2 regions of the Mesorhizobium onobrychidis genome follow, and region 2 is predicted to be linked to the other one. Evidence: predicted binding sites of a transcription regulator. Region 2 holds the regulator's gene; the other holds the start of a gene.
What was found. Region 2 encodes PhoB, which activates phosphate uptake and scavenging genes when phosphate is short. Its sites were predicted from a motif close to TGTCATNNANCTGTCAT; they were not measured.
Positions count from the first base shown of each region.

Region 1: IHQ72_RS03295 (PhoX family protein) is a predicted target of PhoB. The motif match lies at 3,421-3,437, and genes of this name have one in related genera.

Region 1 covers NZ_CP062229.1:687,523-694,674, forward strand. Annotated here, with positions in the region: gene IHQ72_RS03280 (ABC transporter ATP-binding protein) at 1-104, shown strand, start outside; gene IHQ72_RS03285 (ABC transporter permease) at 101-862, shown strand; gene IHQ72_RS03290 (hypothetical protein) at 890-1,084, opposite strand; gene IHQ72_RS03295 (PhoX family protein) at 1,352-3,355, opposite strand; gene IHQ72_RS03300 (hypothetical protein) at 3,559-3,897, shown strand; gene IHQ72_RS03305 (phosphatase PAP2 family protein) at 4,014-4,715, shown strand; gene IHQ72_RS03310 (helix-turn-helix domain-containing protein) at 4,905-5,174, shown strand; partial or broken gene IHQ72_RS03315 (SulP family inorganic anion transporter) at 5,303-7,020, shown strand; gene IHQ72_RS03320 (SMP-30/gluconolactonase/LRE family protein) at 7,038-7,152, opposite strand, start outside.
Region 2 covers NZ_CP062229.1:1,375,194-1,382,345, forward strand. Annotated here, with positions in the region: gene pstC (phosphate ABC transporter permease subunit PstC) at 1-328, shown strand, start outside; gene pstA (phosphate ABC transporter permease PstA) at 321-1,934, shown strand; gene pstB (phosphate ABC transporter ATP-binding protein PstB) at 1,947-2,762, shown strand; gene phoU (phosphate signaling complex protein PhoU) at 2,801-3,508, shown strand; gene phoB (phosphate regulon transcriptional regulator PhoB) at 3,525-4,214, shown strand; gene IHQ72_RS06725 (ROK family protein) at 4,422-5,669, opposite strand; gene xylF (D-xylose ABC transporter substrate-binding protein) at 5,938-6,981, shown strand; gene IHQ72_RS06735 (sugar ABC transporter permease) at 7,124-7,152, shown strand, end outside.

The DNA of each region.
Region 1 (7,152 bases), 690 kb from region 2:
TGCTGCGCGACCTTGAGACGGCCGGCATCCAGTTCCGCGATATCGACACGCAAAACAGCTCGCTCGAGGAGATCTTCGTCAATCTGGTGAGGAAAGACGCATGAACCTGCGAGCAGTCTGGGCGATCTACAAGATGGAGATGGCGCGCGCCTTCCGGACCGTGCTGCAGAGCATCGTCTCGCCGGTCATCTCGACATCGCTCTATTTCGTCGTCTTCGGCTCGGCCATCGGCTCGCGCATCACCGAGATTGACGGCATCAGCTACGGCGCCTTCATCGTGCCGGGGCTGATCATGCTGTCGCTGCTGACGCAGTCGATCTCCAACGCCTCTTTCGCCATCTATTTTCCGAAATTTGTCGGCTCGATCTACGAATTGCTGTCGGCGCCGGTGTCCTATCTGGAGATCATCATTGCCTATGTCGGGGGTGCGGCGACCAAGTCGATCATCCTCGGCCTGATCATACTGGCGACCGCAGCGCTGTTCGTGCCGCTGACCATCGAGCATCCGTTCTGGATGCTTGCCTTCCTGGTGCTGACGGCGGTGACCTTCAGCCTGTTCGGTTTCATCATCGGCATCTGGGCGAGAAGCTTCGAGCAGCTGCAGCTGGTGCCGCTGCTGATCATCACACCGCTGACCTTCCTTGGCGGCAGCTTCTATTCGATCGACATGCTGCCCGGCATCTGGCGCACGGTGACGCTGTTCAACCCCGTCCTCTATCTGGTCAGCGGCTTTCGCTGGAGTTTCTACGGCAAATCCGACGTCTCGATCGGCATCAGCCTCGGCATGACCGTCGTTTTCCTGTTTGTCTGCATAGCGATCGTCGCGTGGATCTTCAGGACCGGCTACCGGCTGCGGAACTGATCAGCCAAAAGCACGCTGAGCCGTGGGCTAGGTCTGTGACAGGCTAGATGGCCTTGACCAGCCGGAGCAATCCCAGCATCTCGACGACGGTCCCTGACGGAAGGCGACATAGGTCGAGTCCTTGATGCCGTGGAATCGGCGCTTGACGGCAGCCTGCCCCTGCTCGGAATAGCGCACGGAATAGGCGAGCGTGCCGGCGGACCAGCGCCAGGCGCTCGACATGCGTCAGCTCCTGCGGGTGACCTTGGGCGCGGCGCCCTCGATCAGGCGGTCGAGATGGGTGCGCAAGGCGGGCATGGTCGAAATTCCGCGTCCCACGCTTCGGAATACCCATCAGCGCGCGGCTTCGAATCATTAGTGGCAAGAGAATTGAACCGAAGCCCCTGGCAATTGGGCATAAATTGGCAATTGGGCATAAAGAGGGGCTTTGGTCGAGCCAAAACCCCTCCTTCACGATTTACCGGCGTGCGCTTTGAAGCGAGATGATCTCTAGACCGCGATCTTGCCACCACCCTGTTTGGTGATGGCGACGACCGACGGCCGCACCGGCATGTCGGGCCTGAAGTCGGGCCAGCGGGTCGACAGGTCCTCATAGTAAGAGGGACGGCCAAAAGCCTCCCAGTCTTCGCCGCCATCGGCCGGATGCTGAACCGCGACGAAGGCGGTCTGGTCGTCGGGCGTGAATAGCGGACCGCACATTTCGGCGCCGATCGGCACGCGGAAGAACAGCTTCGAGGTCGCCCGCGCCTCGCCTTCGGTGTCGACCGCCCACAGGCCGTCGGTGCGGCCGGTGGCCTTCGGACCCTGTCCGTCGGTCGAGACCCAGAGCCGGCCGGCCGTATCGATGGCGCAATTGTCCGGCATGCCGAACCAGCCATTGGCGGTGGTTGCGGTCGAGAAGGTGGCGCCGACTTCGGCCACCGAGGGATCGCCGCATTTCAGCAGCACTTCCCACTTGCCCTTGGCAGCAGTGAAATCGCCACCGTCCTCGACGATCTCGATGATGTGGCCGAAGGCGTTTTCGGCGCGCGGGTTGGCGGCATCGACCTGGTCCGCCTTGCGCTTCGAATTATTGGTCAACATCAGATAGACCTTGCCATTGGCCGCATTGGGCTGGACGTCCTCGGGGCGATCCATCTTGGTGGCGCCGAGCAGGTCGGCGGCACGGCGCGTCTCGATGAGCACGTCGGCCTGGCTGGCAAAGCCGTTCTCCGCCGTCAACGGGCCCTGACCAAAGACGATGGGCAGCCATTCGATCGACCCGTCCTCGGCGAATTTGGCGACGTAGAGCGTGCCGTCGTCGAGAAGATCCATGTTGGCGGCGCGATCCTCGGCGTTGAACTTGCCGGCGGTGACGAATTTGTAGACATAGTCGAAGCGCTCGTCGTCGCCGAGATAAAAGACGACACGGCCATCCTTGGCGACGATCGATTCGGCACCCTCATGCTTGAAGCGGCCCATCGCAGTGCGCTTCCGCGGCACCGAGGTCGGATCGTTGACGTCGACCTCGACGATCCAGCCGAAGCGGTTGGGCTCGTTCGGCTCCTTGCCAATGTCGAAGCGGTCATAATGCGCAGCCCATTCATAGGCGCCTTCGGGAATGCCCAGGCGCTTGTAGTTGGCGGCTTCCGCGTGATCGGCCGGCAGTTCGCCGGAGAAATAGCCATGGATGTTTTCCTCGGCCATGACGTAGGTGCCCCAGGGCGTGACGCCGCCGGCACAATTGTTGACGGTGCCGATGGCCTTCGTGCCAGTCGGATCGGCACTGGTCTTGACGCGGTCGTGGCCGGCGACGGGGCCGGACAGTGCCATCTCGGTGTTCGAGGTGATGCGGCGATTGAGCTTGCCGTCGCGCACCACCTGCCATTTGCCTGACACCTTGCGGATCTCGACGACGGTGCCGCCGTGTGCGGCCATCTCGACATCGACCTGATCCTTGCTGAGCGGTGCGACTTCGAGCTCTTTCTTGCCGTCCTTCTCGACGACTTTGACAATGCCCGGGAACATCAGATGCGAATTGGTGTATTCGTGGTTGACCACGAGCAGGCCGTGCTCGGCCGAGCCGTCGATCGGGATATAGCCGACATAGTCATTGTTGTAGCCGAACAGCTTTGCCTGAGCTTCGGCCGACTGCTTCGTCGGATCGAACTCCGGCGAGTCGGCAAACAGCGGATCGCCCCAGCGCAGCAGTACGTCAGCATCATAACCAGGTGCCACGTGATGCTTGTCGTCGATGCCGGCTTCGAGCTCATCGAAGGTGAAGGCCGAGCCGCCGCCGGCGCGGGCATTGTCGGCGGTGATCAGCGCCAGCGGGCTGACGGTGGCGGCGATGGCCGAGACGGCCAGCGATCCCTTAAGGAAGCCGCGGCGCGAAAACCGCGCGGCGATGATCTCGCCCATGGTGCGGTTGTCGGTGAGATTGGTGGCCGGGCCGTCGTTTTCCTCGAGCAGGCTGGTGCGGAATCGGGTGTCGGGGGAGCGATGTTCGGTCATGGGCTGCCTCTGGCTTCTTGGAGTGGCTGGAGCATTTTACCTGATTGACCCCGTATAGGCGGCAGATCACAGAATGATGACGCGCCGGCTAATTTTCGCTCTGATTTTCGTGTCCCCGGTCAGCCCGGCTTGACCGCGGCCGATGCTTCGGAAACAAGGTCTGCAACATGCGCGGGAAGGGCCGCATCGAGAGGGGCAAAGACGTGAGTTTTTCGGGACTGATACAGCTCGGCGTTTCGACGGTTATCTTCCTGCTGGCGGCGATGGCGGCCAAGCAATGGGGGCTGGCGCCCAGCCTCGGCAAGATCGTGCTGACCCTGGCGCTCTATTCGCTGGGCAATCTGGTCATGCTGAGGCTGATCCGCGAATTCGGCATGTCGGTGTCGTTCAGCCTGTCGGCGGTGATCCAGCTGGTATCGGTAAACGTGGTGGCATTGGCTTTCTTCGGCGAGCGCGTCAACGCCTTGCAGACGACCGGCATCGTGCTCGCCGTCGCGGCAGTGGCGCTGATCACGCTCGGGCCCTATCTGCAAAGGCTGTAATCGCGCATCACCCCGAAAACAGGAAATGATTTTCACTGGGGATCAAGCGCAAAATCAAAGCTCTACAGCGTCCTTTGCGCGTTCAAGGGACGCGCAGCGCGGTAGGCGATCGGTCGATGAAGAACACTGCAAGCAGGCTGCTCAACTGGATCGAATTCCCGGTGCTGCTGGCCGGACTGGTCATCGCCGGCGGACTGTGGGGGTTCGAGGAATTGATGGAGGTGGCGCGGGCCACCACGCCGCACGCCTTCGATACCGAAATCCTGCTCGCCTTCCGTGAAGCGGGCCAGCCCGACAATCCGATCGGACCGCTATGGCTAGAAGGGGCGATGCGCGATATCACCAGCCTCGGCAGCGCCAGCGTGCTCGTGCTGATCACGGCGGCGGTGATCGTCTATCTGCTGCTGATCCACAGGCCGGGACCAGCGTTTCTCGTTTTCGTAGCGGTGGTGGGTGGGCAGGCCCTGTCGAGCACGCTGAAGCTCGGAATCGACCGGCCGCGCCCCGATCTGGTCTCGCATCTCGCCGACGTGGCATCGCTTTCGTTTCCGAGCGGCCATGCGATGTTATCAGCGGTGACATATTTGACGCTGGGCAGCATGGCGTCGCGCTTCCTGCCTGGGCGAACGACGAAGATTTACGTGCTGTCGCTGGCGGTGCTGACGACGGTGCTGGTCGGCATCAGCCGCATCTATCTCGGCGTCCACTGGCCGTCCGACGTGCTGGCCGGGTGGTGCGCCGGCTTCGCCTGGGCGATGCTGTGCTGGCTGGCCGCATGGGCGTTACAGCGATGGCGCGGGCAGACCGACGGCGGCTGAACCGGCTGTTCAGAACGACGCTGCGGCTAATTCTCCTCGAAATTGCGGCGGCCGAGGGCTTGCTGTCCCAGCTGGCGCGCGGGGCTCTGCAGGACACAAGCGGTTTTGGTGCGTGCATGGCTGACATATGCATCATGATGGTTAAACCATTATACATGGAAATGCAGACTCAGACGGGTTCTTTTGTCGATGATCACTGCCGCGCAGATGCGCGCCGCAAGGGCGCTGGCCGGCATCGATCAGAAGACGCTCGCCGAGCGTGCCGGGGTTTCGCTTCCAACCATTCAGCGCATGGAAGCGAGCGACGGCGTGGTCAGGGGCGTGGTCGATACGCTGATGAAGGTCATCCAGGCCCTCGATGAGGCCGGCGTGGAACTGATCGGCGAGAACCAGGCCAGCGAGCGCGGCGGCAGGGGCGTGCGCCTCAAGCCGATCGTGCCGCAGAACCCGCCAGGCTGAGCCGATAAAAGTCGCGACGGCGACCGCCGACAGTTCTGCCGACGATCCCGCCGCCTCCTTGGTTTTTATGCGTGCCCCAAACCGCTGTGCACTTTTGGGCGGCATGCATCAGGAGCGGAAGGCAGTCCATGGATCGAACCCGGCGGGCAATTCATCAACCGGCGCAGCCGACATTTTCCGAACTGTTCACGCCGAAGCTGGTGACGGTGCTGCGCGAGGGCTACACAGTAGAGCATTTCAAGGCCGATGCCATCGCCGGACTGACCGTGGCCATCGTGGCGCTGCCGCTGTCGATGGCGATCGCGATCGCATCGGGCGTGACGCCGGAGCGCGGGCTCTACACCTCCATCATCGGTGGCTTCCTCGTCTCGGCGCTCGGCGGCAGCCGCTTCCAGATCGGCGGGCCGGCCGGCGCCTTCATCGTGCTGGTGGCGGCAACGGTGGCGCGGGTCGGTGTCGACGGGTTGCTGCTGGCGACGATGATGGCCGGCATCTTCCTGCTCGCCATCGGCTATCTCAGGCTCGGCACCTACATCAAGTTCATTCCCTATCCGGTGACCGTCGGCTTCACCGCCGGCATCGCCATCATCATCTTCTCTGGCCAGATCGTCGAGCTGTTCGGGCTGAAGCTCGCCGGCAAAGAGCCTGGACCGCTGGTGCCGAAGCTGATGGCGATCGGCGAGGCGGCCGGCACGATCAATCTCGCCGCCACCTTCGTGGCCGTACTGACCATCGTCGCCATTGCCCTGATGAAGCGGTGGCGGCCGAGATGGCCCGCCATGCTGATCGCCATCGGTCTGGCGTCGCTTGTCGTGGCGCTGTTTTCCCTGCCTGCCGAAACAATCGGCACGCGCTTCGGCGGCATCCCGCGCAGCCTGCAAATGCCGGCCTTTCCGCCGATCAGCTTCGACAGGATGATCGACGTCCTGCCGGACGCCATAGCTTTTGCGCTGCTCGGTGCGATCGAATCGCTGCTGTCGGCGGTGGTCGCCGACGGCATGACAGGAAGGCGGCACCGCTCCAATTGCGAACTCGTGGCGCAGGGCTTTGCCAACATCGCGTCTGCCCTGTTCGGCGGCATCTGCACCACCGGCACCATCGCCCGCACGGCGACCAATGTGCGGGCCGGCGCGCATGGACCGGTTTCGGGCATGATCCACTCGGTCCTCCTGCTTGCCCTGATGCTGGTGGCGGCGCCGCTGGCCAGCTACATCCCGCTTGCAGCCCTTGCCGGCGTGCTGGCGGTGGTGTGCTGGAACATGTTCGAGAAGCAGGCCTTTGCCACGTTGCTGCGTGCCTCGCGCGGCGACGCGCTGGTGCTGATGGCAACCTTCCTGATCGTCATCTTCCGCGACCTCACCGAAGGCATCGTCGTCGGCTTCGCCCTGGGCTCGATCCTGTTCATCGACCGGATGGCTAAGAGCATTGCGGTTGAGTCGGACCAGAGACTGGTGCAGGACGATGTCGCCGACAGTACCGGCGCCGGCAGCGCCTATGATTCCAGCGAAGCGAGCGATGCCGACACCGTCGTCTACCGGATTTCGGGCGCCTTCTTCTTCGGCGCCGCCTCGACCGTCGCCACGGTGCTGGACCGCATCGCCGACCAGCGCAAGAACTTCATCCTCGACTGCTCGGCGGTGCCGTTCTTCGATTCGACGGCGGCCAACGTCATCGAGGGCGCTGCCCACAAGCGAGGCGCGCCGGCGTGCGCTTCATCATATCAGGCGCTTCGCCGCAGACACGTCGCATGCTGATCAACCACGGCGTCAAGCGACCGCTGGTGACCTATGCCGCCACGATCCGCGATGCGCGGGCGCAGTTGAGCAATGCCGCGCCCGCATCGTGAAAGCCGACAAAACCGGCTCAGTCGAGCGTCAGTGCAACGACTTCGCCGTCGTTCATCAGCGGCACGAAAATCCTGCTGCCGTCGGTGCCGATATCGGCACTGCCCGGATTGAAGGTCGCAACCTTCTCCGGT
Region 2 (7,152 bases):
CAAGTCGGAAACCATCCGCAAGGTGGTGCTTCCTGCTGCCCTTCCGGGCATCGTTTCGGCGATGCTGCTCGCCGTCAGCCGCGCAATCGGCGAAACAATGATCGTGGTCATGGCGGCGGGGCTGGCGGCAAACCTCACGGCCAACCCGCTCGAAGCGGTCACGACAGTGACCGTGCAGATCGTGACGCTGCTTGTGGGCGATCAGGAGTTCGATAGCGCCAAGACGCTTGCAGCCTTCGCACTCGGCCTGGTGCTGTTCTGCATCACGCTTACCCTCAACATCGTCGCTTTGCGCGTCGTCCAGAAATACCGAGAGCAATATGACTGATGCGATCGCGTCATTCGGCGCCGGCGGACGGCCGGTCAGCATTCATACCGACGATGCCGCGAAGGTGCGGCTGAAGGGTCGTTACCGCACGGAAACATGGTTCAAATGGCTAGGCGCCGCAGCCGTCGCGTTGGCCGGCTTATTCCTTGTGCTGCTCCTGTCGACGATCGTCACGCAGGCGATCCCGGCGCTGCGGCAGAACTATCTGACGCTGCCGATCGATCTTTCGGCGGCCAAGGTCGACCCGGCGAAACTCGACGCCGCCAACTACGACGCCATCGCTCAGGAAGCGCTTACGGCAAAATTTCCTGATGTGACGAGCCGTCAGGACAAGCGCCTGCTGCGCGGACTGATTTCCACCGGCACAGGCGTCTTCCTGCGCAAAGATATTGCGGCTGATCCGGGGATGCTCGGAGGAACGGTGGACTATGCGGTTCCACTTGACGATTTTGCCGACCTTTATCTCAAGGGGTTGCTTGCCGACGTCGGTTCGGACGAAGCGATTTCGACAAGCGTCACGCCTTCGGAAACCAGCGGCGACATCGATCTTACCTTCGGCGACGACGCCATGCTGACGCTGGCGCGTGGCCATGGTGCGACCGAGGGCGAAAACGGTATGCTCACGCTGACGAGCGGCGCATCGTCGCTGCTGGTCGCGTTCAATGGCGGTACGGTCAAGCTGACCGCGCTGTCGCCTGGGGCCAACGGGACGGCGGTCGCAAAGGGCACGGTGATCGAGGCGCTGGACAGCACGGCGCCCGCAGCGAGCGGCCAGGCATTCCTGCGCGTCATCGACACGCCGGAAGCATCGCGAAAGATTTCCGACAAGATGATCGTCTGGCTCGACACGCTGAAGAGCGCCGGCCTGATCGAAAGCCGGTTCAACTCGATCTTCTTCTTCACCGGCGCAAGCCGCGAGCCGGAACTGGCCGGTGTCTGGGGCGCGGTCGTCGGATCGTTCCTGACCATGATCGTTACGCTCGCCATCGCCTTCCCGATCGGCGTTTCGGCGGCGATCTATCTTGAGGAATTTGCCCCCAAGAACCGGCTGACGACGATCATCGAAGTGAATATCAACAATCTGGCGGCGGTGCCTTCGATCGTCTTCGGCCTGCTTGGACTTGCCGTATTCCTGAATTTCTTCGGCATGCCGCGCTCAGCCCCGGTGGTCGGCGGCATGGTGCTGGCGCTGATGACCCTGCCGATCATCATTATCGCCTCGCGCGCTTCGTTGCGCGCCGTGCCACCGTCGATCCGGGAGGCGGCGCTTGGCATCGGAGCGTCCAAGGTCCAGACCGTATTCCATCACGTCCTGCCGCTGGCGATGCCGGGTATCATGACCGGCACCATCCTCGGAATGGCGCATGCGCTGGGTGAAACCGCGCCGCTGCTGATGATCGGCATGGTCGCCTTCATCGTCGACATTCCCGGCGGCTTCACCGATCCCGCGACGATCCTGCCGGTGCAGATATTCATGTGGGCCGATTTCCCGGAAGCCGGGTTCCAGCAGAAGACTTCGGCGGCGATTTTGATTTTGCTGCTGTTTTTGGTCATCATGAATGCCATCGCGGTGATACTGCGCAGGCGCTTCGAGCGGCGCTGGTAAGGAGTAGAGGATATGAACATCATGACGGAAGCCGGCGTCGAACAGAAACTGAGTAGCGGAACCAACGCCCCTTCGATCAAGATGAAGGGCGACAAGGTCTCTGTTCATTACGGCGAGAAGCGAGCTCTGTTCGACGTGGATCTCGATGTCCGCGAGAACCAGGTGACGGCGTTGATCGGCCCATCGGGCTGTGGCAAGTCGACCTTCCTGCGTTGCCTGAACCGAATGAACGACACCATCGATATCGCGCGAGTGAGCGGCAAGATCACACTCGACGGCGAGGATGTCTACGACCCGAAAATCGATGTCGTCGAGCTGCGAGCTCGCGTCGGCATGGTATTCCAGAAGCCGAACCCGTTTCCCAAGTCGATCTATGAAAACGTCGCTTACGGTCCGCGCATTCACGGCCTCGCCAGGAGCAAGGCCGAGTTGGACGGCATCGTTGAATCGAGCCTGAAGAACGCCGGTCTGTTCAACGAGGTCAAGGATCGCCTGCTCGAGTCGGGCACCGGTCTCTCCGGCGGACAGCAGCAGCGCCTGTGCATCGCGCGCGCCATCGCCGTGTCGCCGGAAGTGATCCTGATGGACGAGCCCTGTTCGGCGCTCGATCCGATCGCCACCGCCCGCGTCGAGGAACTGATTGACGAACTGCGCCAGAACTACACGATCGTCATCGTCACTCATTCGATGCAGCAGGCAGCGCGCGTGTCGCAACGCACGGCGATGTTCCATCTCGGCTATCTGGTCGAGGAGGGCGCGACCGACAAGATGTTCACCAACCCCGACGACAAGCGCACCCAGGACTACATCACCGGCCGGTTCGGCTGAGCGGTCCGGCGGCGAATTTCGAACACGAGGACAGTATCATGGGTGAACACACCGTCGCGTCTTTCGACGAGGAACTGGAGCACATCGACAGGCTGATCCGCGATATGGACGAGCTCGCCGCCGCGATGGTCGCAGCCTCGATCCGCGCGTTGCTTGCATCAGACAATGCGATGGCGCAGCGCGTCGTCTCGGACGACGCCATCATGGATGCCCGGCAGCGCGAACTCGACGATAGTGCGATCACGCTGATCGCCAAGCGGCAGCCGATGGCGCAAGATCTGCGCGCAGTGGTTGGCGCAATCCGCATGGCCGGCGATCTCGAGCGCATCGGCGACCTGGCCAAGAACATAGCCAAGCGGGTCAGCGCAGTCGGGCAGAGCGCCACGCCGCGTAATCTCTCGCACGGTATCGACGCGATGGCGGATCTCGTTCTTGTGCAGCTTCGCGGCGTGGTCGAGCACTATGTGTCGCGTAATGCCGGCGCGTTGAAAGAACTGCGCGCCGACGACCAGAAGATCGACGTGAAATACACGGCGGTTTTTCGCGAACTCCTGACCTACATGATGGAGGATCCGCGCAACATCACCGCCTGCACGCATCTTCTGTTCTGCGCCAAGAATCTCGAGCGTATCGGCGATCATGTCACCAACATCGCCGAAAACGCCTACTTTGTCGTGACCGGGCAGCAATTGCCGGCGGATCGCCCGAAGCTAGACGAAACGACGATGTCGGCGCCGGCGACATGACAGGAGTGACCGGCCGATGATCGCGCCGCGCATCATGGTGGTGGAGGATGAAGAGCCGCTGGGCGTCCTCCTCCGTTACAATCTGGAATCCGAAGGTTATCAGGTCGAGGTGGTGACGCGCGGCGACGAGGCCGAAATCCGGCTGCAGGAAAACGTGCCCGATCTCCTGGTGCTCGACTGGATGGTGCCGGCGGTTTCCGGCATCGAACTTTGCAGGCGCCTTCGGGTGCGTCCCGAAACTGAGCGGCTGCCGATCATCATGCTTACCGCGCGCGGTGAGGAGAGCGACCGGGTGCGCGGCCTTTCCACCGGAGCCGACGACTATCTGGTCAAGCCGTTCTCGACGCCGGAATTCATGGCCAGGGTCAAGGCGCTGCTGCGCCGCGCCAAGCCCGAAGTGCTGTCCAGCGTGCTTAAGGTCGGCGACATCGTGCTCGATCGCGAATCGCACAGGGTCTATCGCAAGAAGAGCGAGATCCGGCTCGGGCCGACCGAATTCCGGCTGCTCGAATTCATGATGCGGCACCCGGGTCGGGTCTTCTCGCGCAGCCAGTTGCTCGACAATGTCTGGGGCGAGACGATCTACATCGACGAGCGCACGGTGGACGTCCATGTCGGACGGTTGCGCAAGGCGGTCAACAATGGTCGCATGCCCGATGTCATCCGCACCATCCGCGGCGCGGGCTATGCGATCAGGGAAGACTAGGGATGTGCTGATATTCGGGTGATGCCGGCCTGCGAATGGCGATTTCCTGCGCTTCCGGTACTCACGTACCCAAAGTACGCTCCGTTCCGGTTTTCGGAACCCGCCCAGTCCGGTCGCTTCGCGCCCGTCTTCGAGCCCGGCGCGGACTGACCTGAATCTCAAGACATCCCCAAGTCGCAATCCGCCTTTGTTCCTTGCCTTTCGGACTCAGGCCACGTCCTTCCTGATCGTGCCGGACCTTCCTTGCGCGCCCGGCGCGAAAATCTCCTGGTCGACGAAGCTCAGCGCCCGCATCGCGCAGCCTTCGCGGATCAGCGGCAGCTCGTTTGGCTCGGTGTCGAAGGAAATCGAACCCGAATGCTGGCCGCCGGCGGTCTGGGCTATGGCCTCGCGCAGGGCCGGCTCGATCAGGTCGAAGGCGGCAGCGCTGGCGCCGACCATGGCGACCGGCGCCGGATCGATCAGCGCGAACAGGCTGCCGAGCCCGAAGCCGAGCGCTTCGCCGGCCTTGCGGTAGGCTTCGCGTTCCGGTCCGTCCGTCTCGCGCGCCCGGGCCGCCAGTGCCCGCATCTCGGCGTCGCTGACGTCGGCGACCGGCTCGGCGTTCTCGCTCAATTGCCTTGCGTTGCGCCAGATAGCATAGTTGCCGGCATAGGCCTCGACGCAGCCGCGCCGCCCGCAGCGACAGAGCGCGCCGCCCGGCCGATGGATCATGTGGCCGAATTCGCCGCCCGAGGAATGGGTGCCGGTGAACAGTTCGCCTTTCAGCACCAGCCCCATACCGATGCCGTGCGAGAGCAGGATGGCGATGAAATCGTCGCGGTAACGATCCGGGTCGCGCCAGCGCAGCGCCACGGCCATCATGTTGCAGTCGTTCTCCATGATGGCCGGAATGCCGAACTCGCGTTCCAGAATGTCGGCGAAGGCGATGTTCGTCTGCGGCGTGATCGGCGACCACAACATGGCGCGCGCATGGGAATCGGTGATCCCCTGGATCGCCAGCGCGATGCGGGCGACGCTTTGGACATCGAGGTCGGGGTCTTCGAGCCGGCGCCGGACAATGGCGACACATTCGTCGATCAGCTCGTCGCGCGACATGGTCAGCGTGTCCAGCCGGCGCTGTTCCTCGGCGACCACCTGTCCGGCATAATCGATGACGGCGACCGACAGGAAATTCAGCGACAACACGACGGCCAACACCGCAGCGGCTTCCGGATTGAGGCTGAGCCCGACCTGCGGCCGGCCGCGTTTCAGCGAAGTGGTCTCGCTGGCCTTGCTCTCGGTTAGGATGCCTTCTTGGATCAGGTCGGAAGAGATCGCCGATATGGTCGAATGGCTGAGGCCGGTGGTCGCGGCGATCTCGGTCCGCGACGGCTGGCCTGCGCGCCGTATGGCCGAAATCACCATCGCCCGGTTGCGCCGGCGCAAATCGTCATGACGAATTCCAACCGACATTCTTTTGCTTCCTCCCTATTGCCGCGGCCGCTCATGAATCGGAAGCCGTCGGTAATATCAGACAAATACTGGCAGAAGCAGAAGGCCCTGTCATTGTTTATTCCGAGGCTCGAAAAAATTCGGCAGGAGCATCAAAATCCATCAGAATTGATGTTGACAGCGCTTCGGCGTTGGACCAGTATTTTTTCGGGGCTCGAAAAAATAGGGCCTCTTGTGCCGGCCTTCGGGCCAGTGTGGGCGCGCCGTACGCGGCGCAGGGAGGAAAATCATGAAGAGATTCGCAGCCGCCATTCTGGCGGGGGTAGCCATGTCGCTGACGCTCGCATCGGCCGCGCAGGCCAAGGACAAGGTCATTGGCGTTTCGTGGTCGAACTTCCAGGAAGAGCGTTGGAAGACCGACGAAGCCGCCATGAGGACGGCGATCGAGGCCGCCGGCGACAAGTATATTTCCGCCGATGCACAGTCCAATCCCGGCAAGCAGCTGACCGATGTCGAGAGCCTGATCTCGCAGGGCGCCAACGCGCTGATCATCCTTGCGCAGGATGCCTCGGCCATTGGGCCGGCGGTGCAGAAAGCGCTGGACGAAGGCATTCCGGTCGTCGGCTATGACCGGCTGATCGAGAACAAGGACGTGTTCTATCTGACCTTCGACAACCAGGAAGTCGGCCGCATGCAGGCCCGTGAAGTGTTCAAGGTGGCGCCGGAAGGCAATTACGTCTTCATCAAGGGCTCGGGCGCCGATCCGAATGCCGATTTCCTGTTCGCCGGCTCGATGGAAGTGCTCAAGGATGCGATCGACAGCGGCAAGATCAAGAATGTCGGCGAGGCCTATACGGACGGCTGGCTTCCCGCCAACGCCCAGAAGAACATGGAACAGTTCCTGACCGCCAACGACAACAAGGTCGACGCGGTGGTTGCCGCCAATGACGGCACCGCCGGTGGCGTTGTCGCGGCGCTGACGGCGCAAGGCTTGGCCGGATCCGTCCCGGTGTCCGGCCAGGACGGCGACCATGCCGCGCTGAACCGCATCGCGCTCGGCACACAGACCGTCTCGGTATGGAAGGACGCGCGCGAGCTTGGCAAGAGCGCTGCCGAGATCGCCTCGCAGCTTGCCGACGGCAAGCCGATGGCCGACATTGCGGGCGTCAAGGACTTCACCACGCCGGGCGGCAATGTCGTCAAGTCGCTGTTCCTGACGCCGATTGCCATCACCAAGGACAATCTCAACGTCGTCATCGACGCCGGCTGGATCAAGAAGGAAGAGGTCTGCGCCGGCGTGGCGGCGGCGGGCACTGTCCCGGTCTGCAACTGATCCGACCTTCGCAAGAAGCCTGAAACGCCGCGGCTTCACGCCGCGGCGTTTTTTCAAAAAGAACTGTTTTTCCGCTTCTCGCGGAAAACTTCTAAGCTGCTTCCGGCATCCGCGGCAGACGGCAACCCGGTGGGAGGACATCATGACCGACACGACTTCCAACACGCCGGC